DNA from 2 places in the Rhizobium sp. SG2393 genome. Region 1 is predicted to be linked to the other one. Evidence: riboswitches for the same ligand, from Rfam matches in the RefSeq annotation. Region 1 holds a riboswitch; the other holds the start of a gene.
What was found. A riboswitch is a leader RNA that binds a small molecule or an ion and turns the genes downstream of it on or off. The one in region 1 is predicted to bind cobalamin.
Positions count from the first base shown of each region.

Region 2: linked by a shared signal. The riboswitch ahead of cobU (bifunctional adenosylcobinamide kinase/adenosylcobinamide-phosphate guanylyltransferase) and the one ahead of ACED18_RS08040 (energy-coupling factor ABC transporter permease) in region 1 are both predicted to bind cobalamin.

Region 1 is NZ_JBHGAP010000001.1:1,694,087-1,701,829, reverse strand. Features, by position in the region: gene ACED18_RS08050 (histone deacetylase family protein) at 187-1,218, shown strand; gene ACED18_RS08045 (serine hydrolase domain-containing protein) at 1,495-2,640, shown strand; cobalamin riboswitch at 2,734-2,967, shown strand; gene ACED18_RS08040 (energy-coupling factor ABC transporter permease) at 3,016-3,684, shown strand; gene ACED18_RS08035 (energy-coupling factor ABC transporter substrate-binding protein) at 3,690-3,980, shown strand; gene ACED18_RS08030 (energy-coupling factor transporter transmembrane component T family protein) at 3,990-4,730, shown strand; gene ACED18_RS08025 (energy-coupling factor ABC transporter ATP-binding protein) at 4,727-5,560, shown strand; gene ACED18_RS08020 (Lrp/AsnC ligand binding domain-containing protein) at 5,567-6,103, opposite strand; gene ACED18_RS08015 (M20 aminoacylase family protein) at 6,111-7,277, opposite strand; gene ACED18_RS08010 (D-alanyl-D-alanine carboxypeptidase family protein) at 7,523-7,743, shown strand, end outside.
Region 2 is NZ_JBHGAP010000001.1:996,627-1,004,369, forward strand. Features, by position in the region: gene cobN (cobaltochelatase subunit CobN) at 1-1,725, opposite strand, end outside; gene cobW (cobalamin biosynthesis protein CobW) at 1,738-2,802, opposite strand; gene cobU (bifunctional adenosylcobinamide kinase/adenosylcobinamide-phosphate guanylyltransferase) at 2,808-3,332, opposite strand; cobalamin riboswitch at 3,478-3,860, opposite strand; gene ACED18_RS04755 (cobyric acid synthase) at 3,899-5,362, opposite strand; gene ACED18_RS04760 (hypothetical protein) at 5,465-5,743, shown strand; gene ACED18_RS04765 (ABC transporter substrate-binding protein) at 6,538-7,536, shown strand.

The DNA.
Region 1 (7,743 bases):
CGTCTGTGGATCCTCGGGTCAAGCCCGAGGATGACGGCGAAATAGCCGCGAGGGTGACGGGGTGAGGGGCGTGCGGAGGATGGAGGCACAGGCCCGAGGATGACGGAGCGAGGGGGCAGTCCCTGCCAATCGCACCGGCCCCCGCGCCAGGCACGCGCCGTTTTCCCGTCCCGGAGGAGACCTATCATGAAGACCGTCTTTTCGCCGCGCCATGCCGGCCATGCCAACAATCTGGAACTCGTCGCCGGCGCCATCGTGCCTGCCTTCGAGATGCCGTCGCGGGCTGAATACGTCCTGGAGCGCCTGACATCCGAAGGGCTGGGCCCGGTGTTGGAGCCGCAAGACTTCGACCTCTCGACCGCCGCGCGGGTGCACCGGCAGGATTATCTCGATTTCCTGCCGACCGTCTGGGATCTGTGGACGGCGGCGGGGCGGACCGGCACGGCGCTGCCCTTCACCTGGCCGACGCGCGGACTGCGCGGTGATGTCTGCCCTGACTTCATCGACGGCAAGCTCGGCTACTATTCCTTCGATGGCGGCTGCGGCATGGTAGCCGGCACCTGGGATGCGATCAAGGCGTCGCATGATGTGGCGCTGACGGGGGCGGGCCTCATCCAGGCGGGCGAAAGTGCCGCCTTCGCGCTCTGCCGCCCGCCGGGCCACCATGCCGGCGCCGGCTTCATGGGCGGCTACTGCTACATCAACAACGCCGCCGTCGCCGCCCAGTCCTTCATCGACAAGGGCGCGAAGCGCGTGTCGATCCTGGACGTCGACTATCACCACGGCAACGGCACGCAGGAAATCTTCTATGGCCGCGCCGACGTGCAGGTCATCAACCTGCATGCCGACCCGATGCAGGAATATCCCTACTTTCTCGGCCATGCCGACGAGCGCGGCACGGGGGAAGGTGAGGGCTTCAATCTCAACTATCCCATGCCCTTCGGCACGAGTTTCGACACCTGGTCGGCGGCGCTCGACGATGCCTGCGGCAAGCTGCTCGCCTACCGGCCGGAGGTGGTGCTGGTCTCGCTCGGCGTCGATACCTTCGAGAAGGATCCGATCTCCAAGTTCAAGCTGAAGACGGAGGACTTCCCGAAGATCGGCGCCCGCATCCGCAAGCTCGGCCTGCCGACGCTCTTCATCATGGAAGGCGGTTATGCGGTGGCGGAGATCGGGGTCAACGCGGTCGGCGTGCTCACGGGCTTCGAGGGGGCGTGAGGGCGGTTTGGCGGGTGGAATGCACGGCCACCGTGTCGCGTGATGCGCGGTTCCGGCGACGGCGCAGGCCCCACCCGGTTCCGTCATCCTCGGGCTTGACCCGAGGATCCACGCCTCGACCACGGCGCTCGCCGCCTGGATGCTCGGGTCAAGCCCGAGCATGACGGAGGAGAAGGCTGCCCTTGACGCGCTTTCAAGCCCAGGAAACCGCGCACCGTCGCGTATCTGCGCCTTCAGGCAGCGGCTATCACACACTGTCTTGAGGAGACCCACACCATGACCGACACCTTCGACCGGCGTACCGTTACGCTCGCCAACTGGCGCACCTTTCCCGCCACGCGCTGGACCTATCAGCATGTCAGCGAATTCGTGCCCGTGGCGCTGATCCGCGGCAACCGGCAGGCGGAACCGCCGGCCGTGCCGCTCGGACCTGTCGCCGATGTCGCGGTGACCGGCACCGATGGCCGGCCGGCGACGTTCGAGACCTTCCTGACGCAGAGCAACACGGATCTTTTCGTGCTGATGCGCGGCGGGCGGATCGTGTCGGAATGGACGGCGCCCCATGCCGATCCCGGCCTGCCACATCTGATGTTTTCCGTGACGAAATCGGTGACGGCGCTGATGGCCGGCGTGCTGGTGGGGCAGGGGCGGCTTGATCTTGGCCAACCGATCCTCTCGCTGATCCCGGAGGCGGCCGGCTCGGCCTATGCGGATGCAACGCTTCAGCAGCTCCTCGACATGGAGATCAGCCTCGATTTTACCGAGGACTATCTGGACACCAAGGGCGCCTTCATCCGCTATCGCCGCTCGATGGGCTGGGCGCCGCGGCTGGAGGGGGCGCCGGTTGAGGACATGCTATCCTTCCTCATCACCCTGCCGCGGTTAGCCGAACCGCACGGGCAACGCCATTCCTACCGCTCTCCCAACACCGATCTTGCCGGGATCGCCATTGAGCGGGCTGCAAGGCAGCGCTGGGCGACCTTCCTGTCCGAGGCGCTCTGGAAGCCGCTCGGGGCGCTGGGCGATGCGACGGTGACGGTGGACCCGCTGGGCGCGGCCCGGGCTGCGGGCGGCATGTCGGCAACGGCACGCGATCTCGCGCGCGTCGGCCAACTCGTGCTGGAAGGCGGTCGCGGGCTCGTCCCGTCCGTCTTCATCGATGATCTCCTGACGGGAGGCAGCCGGGCCGCCTGGGCGAATGGCGATCAGGCCCAGCTTTTCCCCGGCGGCAGCTATCGCAATTACTGGTACGAGACGGGCGAGGGCGAGCTTGCGGCGATCGGCATTCACGGCCAGTGGATCTGGGTGGACCGGCGTTCCGGTTCGGTGGCCGTGAAGCTTTCCAGCCAGGAGATGCCGAGCGATCTTGCCCTCGACCATGCCATCATCGCGGCGCTGCGCCGGGTGTGCCGCGACGGCTGAGCCACCCATCGTTTTGCGACGGGGCGAAGCGCAGATCGCGATTGCTTTCGGCCCCGCTTCGTCCTACGACTCCGGACGCGCCGGTGCTGACCGGCGCATCATGCCTTCGAAGGTTCCGCCTGACCCGAACGGGAGGGCGGATGAAAAGGGAATGCGGTGAGGACTACCCATCAGGGACCGAAACCGCAGCTGCCCCCGCAACTGTGAGCGGCGAGCCCCATCCGACATGCCATTGGCCCCGCGCGAGCACACGCATCCGGGCTGATAAGGCGGATGACCGGCAAAGACCCGCAAGCCAGGAGACCTGCCCTCGAGGATCGCCGCAAGCGCGGCTTCAACTTGTCCCGCGCGGTGGGCGCGGAGAGGGAGATCGACATGCATATCATGGAAGGCTTTCTGCCGGCCTCGCACGCGCTGTTCTGGGGCGCGGCATCGGCGCCCTTCGTCGTCTATGGCGCCCGGCGAATCACGCGGCTCATGCGGGAAAAGCCCGAGACGAAGATGCTGATGGCGGCGTCCGGCGCCTATGTCTTCGTGCTCTCGGCGCTGAAGATCCCGTCGGTGACCGGCAGTTGCTCGCATCCGACCGGCACCGGTCTTGCGGCCAGCCTCTTCGGCCCGACTGTGACCACGGTGCTCGGCACGATCGTGTTGCTGTTCCAGGCCCTGCTGCTCGCCCATGGCGGGCTGACGACGCTCGGCGCTAACGTGTTTTCCATGGCGATCGTCGGCCCCTTCGTCGCCTATGGCCTGTTCCACGGGCTGCAACGGGTGGGGGCTTCCGCCGCGCTCGCGATCTTCTTTGCCGCCGCGCTCGACGATCTCGCCACCTATTGCGTGACGGCGCTGCAGCTTGCCGCCGCCTTCCCCGATCCGGTTTCGGGTGTTGCGGGCGCTGCCGTGAAGTTCCTCGCGGTCTTTGCGCCGACGCAGGTGCCGCTCGCCATCAGCGAGGGACTCTTGACCGTCGTCGTCTTCAACCTGTTGCAGCGCTACAGCCGCGGCGAACTCTTTGCCCTCAACATCCTCTCCGGAAAGGCCTGACGCCCATGCTGAAGCGCAATCTTCTGATGCTGGCCGCCGTCGTCGGCCTCGCCATCCTGCCGCTCGTCATCCACCACGGCGGGGACGCAGCGTTTTCCGGCTCCGACGGTGAGGCCGAGGCGCTGATCGGCGAGATCCGGCCGGACTACAAGCCCTGGGCCAGCCCGCTCTGGGAGCCGCCAAGCGGGGAGATCGAAAGCCTGCTCTTTGCCTTGCAGGCGGCGATTGGCGCCGGCCTCGTCGGCTTCTATTTCGGGCGGCGCTCGGCGCCTGCCCGCACCGCCGACAAGCCCTGATCGCAAGCCATGCGTGACATTGATCGGATTGCCCAGACCGGCCGCTGGCGACAGAAGGCGGCCGGAGAGAAGCTCCTGTTCTCGCTCGGCTGCATGGGCCTGTCGCTCGCCTTCCACTCGCCTGCGTCGCAGGTGCTGCTCTTTGCAACGGTTCTGTCCGTGACGCTTCTCGGCGCGCGTGTCGGCGCTTGCGATCTTCTGCGGGCAGCAAGGGTGCCAGGGCTCTTCATTCTGGCGGGAACGCTGGCGCAGGCGCTGTCCGTTTCCGCCGCCGCGCCCTTCGTCACGCTCGCGCCGGAAGAAACGATCGCCGCTGCCGCCTTCGTGGCGCTGCGGAGCGCGACGTGCGTTTCGGCGCTGCTCTTTCTGGCGCTGACCACGCCCTTGACGGCGATCCTGCAGTTTCTGCAGCGGCTCGGCCTCAACCGTGACATCAGCGATATCGCGATGGTCATGTTCCGCATCATCTGGCTGGCGCTCGACTGTCTGGAAAGCGGCCAGCGCTCGCTTGCCGGCCGGCTCGGCGATGTGGGCTGGCGCCGGCGCATCCGCAGCGGCGGCATGCTGCTGGCGGCGCTTCTGCCGCGCGTGCTGGATCGGGCCGGACGGCTGGAGCGCGGGCTTTCGGCGCGGGGCTATGACGGGCGGCTTGCCTTCCTCTCGGCCGAAACGGCGGCCTCGCGCGTCCGGCTCGGCGCCATTGCGGCGGGGCTGGCGCTGGTGGCGGCTGTCTGCGGGGTGCTGCCGTGATCCTCCAGGCCATCAACATCGGCTATGCGTATCCGGGCGGCGGCGTCGCACTTGACGGCGCCTCGCTTTCGGTCGGGCGCGGGGAGAAGCTCGCTCTTCTCGGTCCGAACGGGGCGGGAAAATCCACGCTGTTCCTGACCCTGAACGGCACGCTGAAACCCGATCGCGGCACGATCCTGCTGGATGGGGCACCGGTCGGCACCGGCAGGGCCGATCTCAAGCGCCTGCGCGCCCGCGTCGGCCTCGTTCTGCAGGATCCAGACGACCAGCTCTTCGCCGCCACGGTGGTGGAGGATGTGTCCTTCGGGCCGATGAATCTCGGCCTTTCCACCGGCGAGGTCCGCACCCGTGTCGATGAGGCGCTGGCGTCGCTCGGCATCACGGCGCTGGCGGCACGGCCGACCCACATGCTGAGCTTCGGCCAGAAGAAGCGCGTGGCGATTGCCGGGCTCATCGCCATGCGGCCCGACGTGCTGCTCTTGGACGAGCCGACCGCGGGCCTCGATCCCTCCGGGGTGGAGGAATTGATGGCGGTGCTGTCGGCGCTGGCCGCAGCCGGCACGGCCCTCGTCGTCGCCACGCACGACATGGAGGCCGCCTATGGCTTTGCCGATCGCGTGGCCGTCGTGTCGGGCCGCCGGGTGGCGCGGGAGGGAAGGCCGGAGGCGGTGTTTGCCGATGCGGCGCTTCTGGCGGAGGCCGGGCTTCGACCGCCGATCGTCTACGAGATTGTGGAGCGGCTGAAGGCGGCGGGTGTGATACCCGCCGATGCGGCGCCACGGGATCGGGCCGATCTTCTGGCGATGATCGGCGGCGGCGCGTCCGCCTGAGCCGCATCACGTCAGCGGCAACGGCCCGTCGTTCTTGATCTCTTCCATCACCGCATAGGTGCGCGTCTCCTTCACGCCCGGCAGCGTCCACAGCACCTGTCCCAGGAAATTGCGGTAGGCGTTCATGTCGCGGAAGCGGGTCTTGACGAGATAGTCGAAGCCGCCGGCGACCATGTGGCATTCGAGCACGGCGGGCGCGCGGCGGATGCCCTCGGCGAACTGGTCGAAGACCTCCGGCGTCGTCTTGTCCAGCATGACCTCGATGAAGACCAGCAGGCCGAAGCCGAGCTTGTGCGGATCGAGCCGCGCGCCGAAGCCGGAGACGTAGCCATCCTTCAACAGCCGCCGCAGCCGGTCGCTGGTCGCGGTCGGGGAGAGGCCGATGCGGTCGGCGAGGTCCAGATTGGTGATGCGCCCGTCGGCTTGGAGGATGTCGAGGATGCGCCGGTCGGTGCGGTCGAGGTCGGCTGTGGCCTCCACCGCATCCTTGGCTGTCGATGCGCGCTGTCCGTCGCGGGGCCCGCCTGCCGGTTTGCGTGCCATCGCTGTCTCAGGCCGCCGCCAGCCGCGATTCGGCGAGCTTCACCCAGTAGGAAATGCCGTGCGGGATGACCTCGTCGTTGAAGTCGTAGTTGGGATTGTGCAGCCCCGCCGTCTCGCCATTGCCGATGAAGATGAAGGCGCCGGGGCGGGCGTTGAGCATGTAGGAGAAATCCTCCCCGCCCATCATCGGCTCCACCTCGGCATTGACGTTTTCCGCCCCGGCGATCGTCGCCGCGATCTCGGCGGCGTACTCCGTTTCGCGGGCGTGGTTCACGGTCACGGGATAGTTGCGCACATAGTTCAGCGTCGCGGTGGCGCCCCAGGCGGAAGCGATGCCGGTGGCGACCTCGCCAAGGCGTTTTTCGGCGAGATCGCGCATCGCGGCCTTCAGCGTGCGCACGGTGCCGGCGATCTTGGCGACATCGGGAATGACGTTGTGGGCAAAGCCCGCATTGAATTTGGTAACGGAGACGACGACCGATTCCAGCGGGTCGGCGGTGCGCGAGGCGATCGTCTGGAGGGCGGTGACGATCTGCGCGCCGACGACGATCGGATCGATGGTGCGGTGCGGCTGGGCCGCATGGCCGCCGCGACCGGTGACGGTGATGGTGAATTCGTCGGTCGAGGCCATGATCGGCCCCTTGCGGATGGCGAAATGGCCGACCGGCATGCCCGGCATGTTGTGCATGCCGTAGACTTCGGTGATGCCGAAGCGCTCCATCATGCCATCCTTGACCATCAGATTGCCGCCGCCGCCGCCTTCTTCGGCCGGCTGGAAGATGACGGCGACCGCGCCCTTGAAATTGCGGGTCTCGGCGAGATAGCGCGCCGCACCCAGAAGCATGGCGGTGTGGCCGTCATGGCCGCAGGCGTGCATCTTGCCTGGTGTCGTGGAGGCCCATGGCTTGCCGGTGACCTCGGTGATGGGCAGTGCGTCCATGTCGGCGCGAAGCCCGACGGTCGGGCCATCGCCCTTGGTGCCACGGATCAGGCCCACGACGCCGGTGCGGCCGATGCCGGTCACGATCTCGTCAACACCGAACGCTTTCAGTTTCGTTTCCACGAAGGCGGCGGTATTTTCCACGTCGAACAGGAGTTCGGGCCGCTCGTGAATATGGCGGCGCCACTGCGTGACTTCTTCCTGAAGTTCGGCGGCTCTGTTCAAGATCGGCATCGTCTTTGTCCTGGTCCGGGCTTGCGGCGTCTGGTCGTGAAAGCGGCAGGGATTGCCGCGTGTCGGGGCGGGAATGGCTTTGCCATCCCCCTGCCATATAGGCTAAATACGGCCTCGTGACGAGGCAAAACCGGAAAATCGAGGTTTCAGACGTGGTAACCAACCGACCCCTTGGCCGTTCGCTTCGCGCGCATGCGTTCCGGCTTCCCGCGCTGATCGCCGCAAGCGCGATCGCGCTGCAGGCCATGAGCGCCGATGTGCTGGCCAATCCGCGGCTTGTCGTCGACGTGAAGACGCTGAAGGTTGTCGAGCATCAGGATGTCGATCGCAAGTGGTATCCGGCCTCGCTGACCAAGCTGATGACGGCCTATACGGTGTTTCGCGCGTTGCGTGCCGGGCAGGTCTCCCTCACCACCCCGGTGGTGATGACCAAGAACGCCGCCGCCGAGCCGCCGAGCAAGATGTT
Region 2 (7,743 bases), 700 kb from region 1:
CTCAGACAGTGCCAGCGCCTTGCCCGGCAGCCATTCCAGATTGCCGTGCTTGCCCATGTGGATGATCGCGTCGGCCGCAAAGGAGCGGCGCAGGAACGCATAGAAGGCGAGATAGCCATGCGGCGGCACGAGATCCGGCGAATGGTAGCTCTCCTTGTGATCAACCGCATAGCCGCGCGCCGGCTGGATGCCGATCATCGCCTTGCCGAAGCGCGACAGGGACAGTGCGAAACCGCCTTCCGTGAAGAAGGGATCGGCCTCCGGCGCACCCCAGCGCTCGCGAACCTGAAACTGATTCTGAAGAGGAAGGCTTTCGAAGAAGGCCTTGTAATCCTTCAGCGAAAGCCTCTCGCGAATCTCGCGCCCGTCATGGGCGGCGTTCGTTGGCCCGGCCATGAGATGGGCAATCAGTGCCTCGCCGTCCAGCGGCAGCTCGCCGACATCATAGCCTTCCGTCGCCATCGCCCGCAGCACCTCGACGATGCCGGCCGGCGTATCGAGCCCCACACCATTGCCGAGCCGCCCGTCGCGATTGGGATAATTGGCAAGGATGATCGCCACCCGCCGCTCCGCCGGCCGGCGGTGCCTCAGCCGCGCCCAGCCGGCCGCCTGCGATGCCACGAAGGCAATGCGGCCCGGCTCCGGCTGGTGGCCGACAATATTGGCCTCGACATCGGGATCGTGGACAGCCGCCGCCTTGAATGAGATCGCCCGCGTCAGCACGCGCCCGTCCACCTCCGGCAGGGCGACATTCATGGCGAGATCGCGCGCCATCAGCCCCTGCGCTGACGTGGTCCAGGCCTCGCGGGTGGAGCCGGACAGCACCGCCTGAAGGACCGGCGCGCCGCGCGCCTCCAGCACGGTCGGCACGCGGTCCGCGCCGGGCGCGGAGACGGCAAAGCCGGTCGCGTTGATCACGACATCCGGCGCATGGCGCTCGAAGATTGCGTCGAGAGTCGCCACGGATACCGCATCCTTGAGGCTGGAGACAAAGACAGGCAGCACCCGCAGTCCCTCGGCCGCAAGCGCCGTCACCAGAGCTTCAACCGGCGCCGTTTCGCCGCTCTGCACCAGCGCGCGGTAAAAGCAGATCGCCGCGAGCGGCGCATCTGCGGGCCGCGACAGGGAGGCGTCGAGCGCCGCCCATTCATCCGTGCCGACGAGGCCAGTCCCCGGCCACCAGATGCCCGCCTTCATCAGCGGCCGCGCCGGCGCCGGCAGCGGCTCGCCCGCCATCAGCGCCTCGCAGGCGGCGAGCATGCCGACGGCATTGTCGATGCCGCCTTCGGTGAAATAGGCCCAGAGCTGGGCCCGCGCCTCGGCACTCACGGTCGAGAAGACATCGAGGCCGGGATCGGGCTTGTCGCAGCCGGGCAGCGCGGCGATCTGGAACCCGTGCGTCACCGCCGCCGCATGCAGCGCTTCCAGCACATAGTGGAAATAGCTGGCGCCGCCGAGCGGGCGGATGACGATCAGCTTCGCATGCCGCGCCGTGCGCTCCACATAGGTATCGACCGACATCGGATGCTTGAGCATGCCAAGGCTGGCGACGCGCAAGCGCGGCACATCCGGCCGCGCGGCCCGCCACTGGCGGTGCGCGGCAGCGACCACGGAAAGCTCCGTATCCGCTGCCGACAGGAACAGGATGTCGGCCGGAGACTGGCCAAGGTCGATCGCCTCGTCCCCGTCACTGATCGTTCCCTTTTGCGCCAGCAGCAGATGCATCGTTTCCTACCCTCAGACCGCTGCGGCAATGGCAGCGCGCACGGCCGCTTCGTCCATGTCGTGCAGGCCGATGACGACGAGGCGGGTGCTCCGCGTCTCGCCCGCTGCCCAGGGACGGTCGAAATACTGGTCGATGCGCTGGCCGACGCCCTGGATCAGAAGCCGCATCGGCTTGCCCGGCACATCCGCAAAACCCTTGAGGCGCAGCACGTCATGGGCCGCAATCACATCCTTCAGCCGCGCGACGAAGGCATTGGGATCGGCAATCGGGCCGAGTTCCACGATGAAGCTGTCGAATTCGTCGTGATCGTGCTCTTCGCCCGCCTCGTGCTCAATCTCGTGGTGGGACTTCCGGTTGGCGATATCGCCTTCCGTGCCAACGCCGAGACCGAGCAGCACGGCCGCCGCCACCTCGCCGTTCTGGGCCTCGATCATCGCCGGCTTACGGTGCGTGCGCGAGGCGACTTCGGCGCGAACGGCGGCAACGCCATCGGCGTCGATGAGGTCGGTCTTGTTGAGCACGATGAGGTCGGCCGCCGTCAGTTGGTCCTCGAAAAGCTCCTCGATCGGGCTTTCATGGTCGAGATTGTCATCTTCGGCGCGCGCCGCATCCACCTTGTCGTGATCGTCGGCAAAGCGGCCGGCGGCCACAGCGGCGCTGTCCACCACCGTCACCACGCCATCCACCGTCACCTGCGTGCGGATATCCGGCCAGTTGAAGGCCGCGACGAGCGGCTGCGGCAGCGCGAGGCCCGAGGTCTCGATGATGATGTGGTCGGGGCGGTTCTCGCGCTCCAGAAGCCTCGTCATGGTCGGGATGAAATCATCGGCCACCGTGCAGCAGATGCAGCCATTGGTGAGCTCGATGATGTCGTCTTCCGTGCAGGCCTCCGCACCGCAGCCCTTCAGCACCTCGCCATCGACGCCGAGATCGCCGAATTCGTTGATGATGAGGGCGATGCGCCGGCCGCCTGCGTTGGTCAGCAGGTTGCGGATCATCGTCGTTTTGCCGGCGCCGAGGAAGCCGGTGATGACGGTGGCGGGGATCTTGCCCGTCTGCGTCGTCGTGGAAGCCATGGAAATCAACCTTTCATTCTCAGCGGCAGCCCTGCCGCCACGAAGTAAACCTCTGAAGACGCCGCGGCGACCGCCTGATGCAGGCGGCCGGCATGATCGCGGAAGGCCCGCGCCATGGCGTTCTCGGGAACGATGCCGAGCCCGACCTCATTGGAGACGAGAACGACCAGCCCTTTGGCCCGTGAGAGATGGCCTGCGAGCCGCGCCGATTCGGCGGCGATATCAGCCTCCTCCATCATCAGATTGGTGACCCAGAGGGTCAGGCAATCGACGAGAATCGCGGTGCCGGGATCATCGAGCCTTTCCAGCGCGCCGACGAGATCCATGGGCTCCTCGACCGTCTGCCAGGACGGCCCGCGGCTTTCGCGGTGGGCGGCAATGCGCGCCCGCATTTCATCATCCCAGGCACGGCTGGTGGCGATATAGGCGCTGGCAAGACCGCTCTCCACGACGAGCCGCTCCGCAAAGGAGGACTTGCCGGAGCGCGCGCCGCCGAGCACGAAAATGGAGCGGGAGGAAGACGCCGTCACGTGGACCACCGTACGGCAGCCGCAGGCCTGCGGTCACGACGCACGCAATGAATTCGGGTGGCGGGGACAGTGCCCCACCGGACAGTCTCGCGAGCCATGACAACCTCCGTGCTGGCCGAATGGGCGATGATGCGCCCGACCGGGCTCTTCGCCCGTTTCGGATGGCAGGTCTCCTGGCTCGCGGGTCCCTTCGCGTCCGGCATGATGCCGGCGCGAAAACGGGGTCGCCTCGCCTTCCCGGATCGAAGCGGCATGAAAAGGCGGGCGATTCGTAGAAAATAGAGGCGCCCCACCCCGGTTGATCATGCCTGATCCAGTGGCTTTTCCAGCACCGCTTCCGAAAACCCGCCTTGCACGACACGCGCAAATCCGAGGTGAGCAGCAACGTTGCCGGATGGCGACCCCTGACCGCTCTACAGTCGCGGGGTCGGCTGCGATGAGGATGCCCGACATGGGTCCATCCCTTCGCATTCCCATTTACTCCCAAGCCGGCCGCCCGGCCCGGGAACCATCCTGAGCCGAGCAATAGATATTTACGGCCGAAAAGTCAAAGCCCGCCCGCGCCGTCAGGCGGCGCCATCCAAGAGCCGTGACAGGAAATCCGGCGACAGCATCGTCTCCAGTTCCGAGGCAACATCGTCGAGTGCGGCATCGACGGAGGCGCGGTAGTCCTCCACCCCGCCGCTGATGCCGAAATCGGCAAGAAGTGCGCGGCGGAAGGCATCGCTGGAAAACAGCCCGTGCAGATAGGTCCCGAACACCCGCCCGTCCGCCGACATCGCCCCGTCCGGCCGCCCGTCGATCAGGACGGGCGCGCGGGCGCAGTCCGCACCCGTCGTCTTGCCGAGATGGATTTCGTAGCCGGACAGCGCCACATCGTGCACGGTGGAATGGGCGGAGGAGTTGCGCACCGTCTTTTCCGGCGCCATCTCCGTCTCGATGTCGAGCAGGCCGAGGCCCGCGATCTCCCGCTCGCTGCCCTCGATGCCGAGCGGATCGGTCACGCGCTGCCCCAGCATCTGGTAGCCGCCACAAATACCGATCACCTGCCCGCCGCGCCGCCGGTGCCGGGCCAGATCCTGGTCCCAGCCTTGCATGCGGAAATCCCTAAGGTCGGCAATGGTCGATTTCGAGCCCGGCAGGATGATGAGACCGGCATCGGCCGGCAGCCGCTCGCCCGGCCGCACGAAGACGAGGTCAACCTCCGGCTCCTGCGCCAGCGGGTCGAGATCGTCGAAATTGGCGATCCGCGGCAAGACCGGCACGGCGATCTTCAGCGCCCGCCCGCGACCGGCAAGACGCCGCTCCAGCACCACCGAATCCTCCGCCGGCAGGCGGCCGGCGGCCTTCAACCAGGTCACGACGCCGAAGCAGGGCCAGCCGGTGAACGCGCCGATCGCCGTCAGCCCGTCATCGAACAGGCTGACGTCACCGCGGAACTTGTTGATGATGTAGCCCGCGATCATCGCCCGGTCTTCCGGCGGCAGGATCGCATGCGTGCCGACAAGAGAGGCGATCACGCCGCCCCGGTCGATATCGCCGACCAGCACCACCGGCACGCCGGCCCGCGTCGCAAAGCCCATATTGGCGATATCGCCGGCCCGGAGATTGATTTCCGCCGGCGAGCCCGCGCCCTCGACGATCACGAGATCGGCGCCCTGTTCGACGATCGAAAAGCTCTCCAGCACCGCATCCATCAGCTTCGGCTTCAGCGCCTGATAGTCGCGCCCCCGCGCCTGCCCCGCCACCTTGCCCTGCACGATGATCTGGCTGCCGACCTCCGACTGCGGCTTCAGGAGAACAGGGTTCATGTGCACCGACGAGGGCACGCGCGCGGCGATCGCCTGCAGCCACTGCGCCCGCCCGATCTCGCCGCCATCATCGGAAACGGCGGCGTTGTTCGACATGTTCTGCGGCTTGAACGGGGCCACCTTCAGACCCCGGTTGGAGGCCAGCCGGCAGAGCCCCGCCACCAATACCGATTTTCCGACATCGGAGCCGGTCCCCTGCAGCATGATCGCGCGCGTCATTCCGTCTCCGTCCGATTGTGGCAGAACCGCCGCAATCCCCTGCCCTGCCTCAATTTCGCCGCCTCCGTTTATGCACCGGAAGCGGTGCTCGACGGAGGAGCCATGCAAAGTTTGCATAGTATCGCATTTGCGACATTCGCAGCCGATTTCGGCGTTGCGAAGCCGCATATCCGAGCCTATATCAGCGCCATCAACACGAAGGAAGCGCGAGACTTCCTCTTACCTGAGGTCACACCCATGCTGTTCATCTTCAGCAAGCCGAATTTTCTCCAGATCGCCTGGAACTCCCAGGTGCCGGCAAACCAGTCGCGCGTCCGCAACATGGTCGCCGATTCCCCGATGGGCCCGCTCGGCTTCATCCGCACCCGCAACGTCGGCTGATATTCTGAGACTATGGCGGACCGAACGAAGGCGCGCTCCCGAGTGCGCCTTTTTTCATGTCGCAAGTTTTCATTTCGCAAGCAGGTCTATGTGGGAGATCGCCTCTGCAGACACGCGAAGGCCGCGCCGAACCTCAAGGAGGATCGCGCGGCCCGCCAAAATACGCCTGGCCAAACGGGAAAATACGCATCCCGCAATCGCTGCAGGTCCGGTACGCACAACCTGATCCGGACCAGCGGCAGTGTCCCCCGCCGCAAGAAGACAAATAGCGGGACATCGTTACCGGTTGGTTAGCGGGTGGTAAACCAATGGTGAACAGGCGAAATTTCACTTTTTTCCCGTGTGCGAAAAATATTTCGCTCGACGCAGACAGGATAGCAAGTGTCTGAAATGAAACAGAGTCTTGACACCGATGTGTCACAGACGCCAAATTTGCCCACGAGAAGGGCATTTGTCTGCGCATTTTTTGCCGAAAATGTCGCAATCGCCGATTTTCCCTTTCCTTGACCGGCCTTTGTCTGGAACAGCATCGGCCTCGGTGCGGACCGGGGCGGTTGATTTCTCTTCCGGATTACTTAGGCTCCTCCCATGGCTCCGAAACGACCGGACCGGCGGCTGATAGCAGGCGACCGTAAAACAGGTTCGGCGGGGCCCGGTCTTGCACGGGGAAAGCCGGTTGCAACCAGCCTTCTCCCCGTTGGGGGCCAGTGAAACGTTTGGCTCCGGGGCGCCGCAGCACCCTGGCTCGCCGCGCACATCGAACGCTGCATCCAGACTGGGAGGTCTGAGAGACCATGAAGAAACTGCTCGCATCCACCGTCATCGCCGCAGGCTTCTATGCCCTGGCCGGTTCGGCCGCCTACGCAGACTGTGGCGAAGTCTCGATTGCCGAAATGAACTGGGCGTCCGCCGGTGTCGCCGCCCATGTGGACAAGTTCATTCTCGAAAACGGTTACGGCTGCACGGCGACGCTGGTCACCGGCGATACCATGCCGACCTTTGCGTCCATGAACGAAAAGGGCCAGCCGGACATGGCGCCGGAACTTTGGGTCAACGCCGTGCGCACGCCGCTGGACGCTGCCGTCAAGGAAGGCCGCCTGATCGAAGCCGCCAAGATCCTGAACGAAGGCGGCGTCGAAGGCTGGTGGATTCCGAAGTTCCTCGCCGACGCCCACCCCGACATCAAGACGGTCGAGGATGCGCTGAAGCATCCCGAACTCTTCCCGGCGCCGGAAGATGCCTCGAAGGCCGCCATCACCAACTGCCCGGCCGGCTGGAACTGCCAGGTCTCGACCGCCAACCTTTACCGCGCGCTCGGCGCCGAAAAGGCCGGTTTCGAACTGATCGATACCGGCTCGGCTGCAGGCCTCGACGGCTCGATCGCCAACGCCTTCGAAAACAAGAAGGGCTGGCTCGGCTACTACTGGGCACCGACGGCCATCCTCGGCAAGTACGAGATGACCCGCCTGTCCTTCGGCGTCGAGCATAACAAGGCCGACTGGGATGCCTGCACGGCCGTTCCGGACTGCCCGGATCCGAAGGTGAACGCCTATCCGGTCTCCGACGTCTACACGGTCGTGACCAAGGGCTTCGCCGACAAGGCTGGCGTCGCCATGGACTACGTCAAGGCCCGCAACTGGGACAACGGCACCGTGAACAAGGTTCTGGCCTGGATGGACAGCAACCAGGGCACCAACGAGGACGGCGCCAAGTACTTCCTGCAGAACTTCCCGGACATGTGGACCAAGTGGGTCTCCCCGGAAGTGGCTGAAAAGGTCAAGGCCGCCCTCTAAGGCGCAGTGTCACGGGCAGTCGCCATGCACCGACGCATGGCGACTGCCTTTTTGTCGTCAGTCATCGCTGCAAGCAGACCGGCTGATGACATCTCGATGTCCGGAAGACTGGTCACAACGCCGTTTCCATGGAACGGTGCGTCGCAAACCGCCAAGCGGCGCGCGCCAATTTCGCCGACGATCATGAGAGCGGACGCCCTTAAGGGC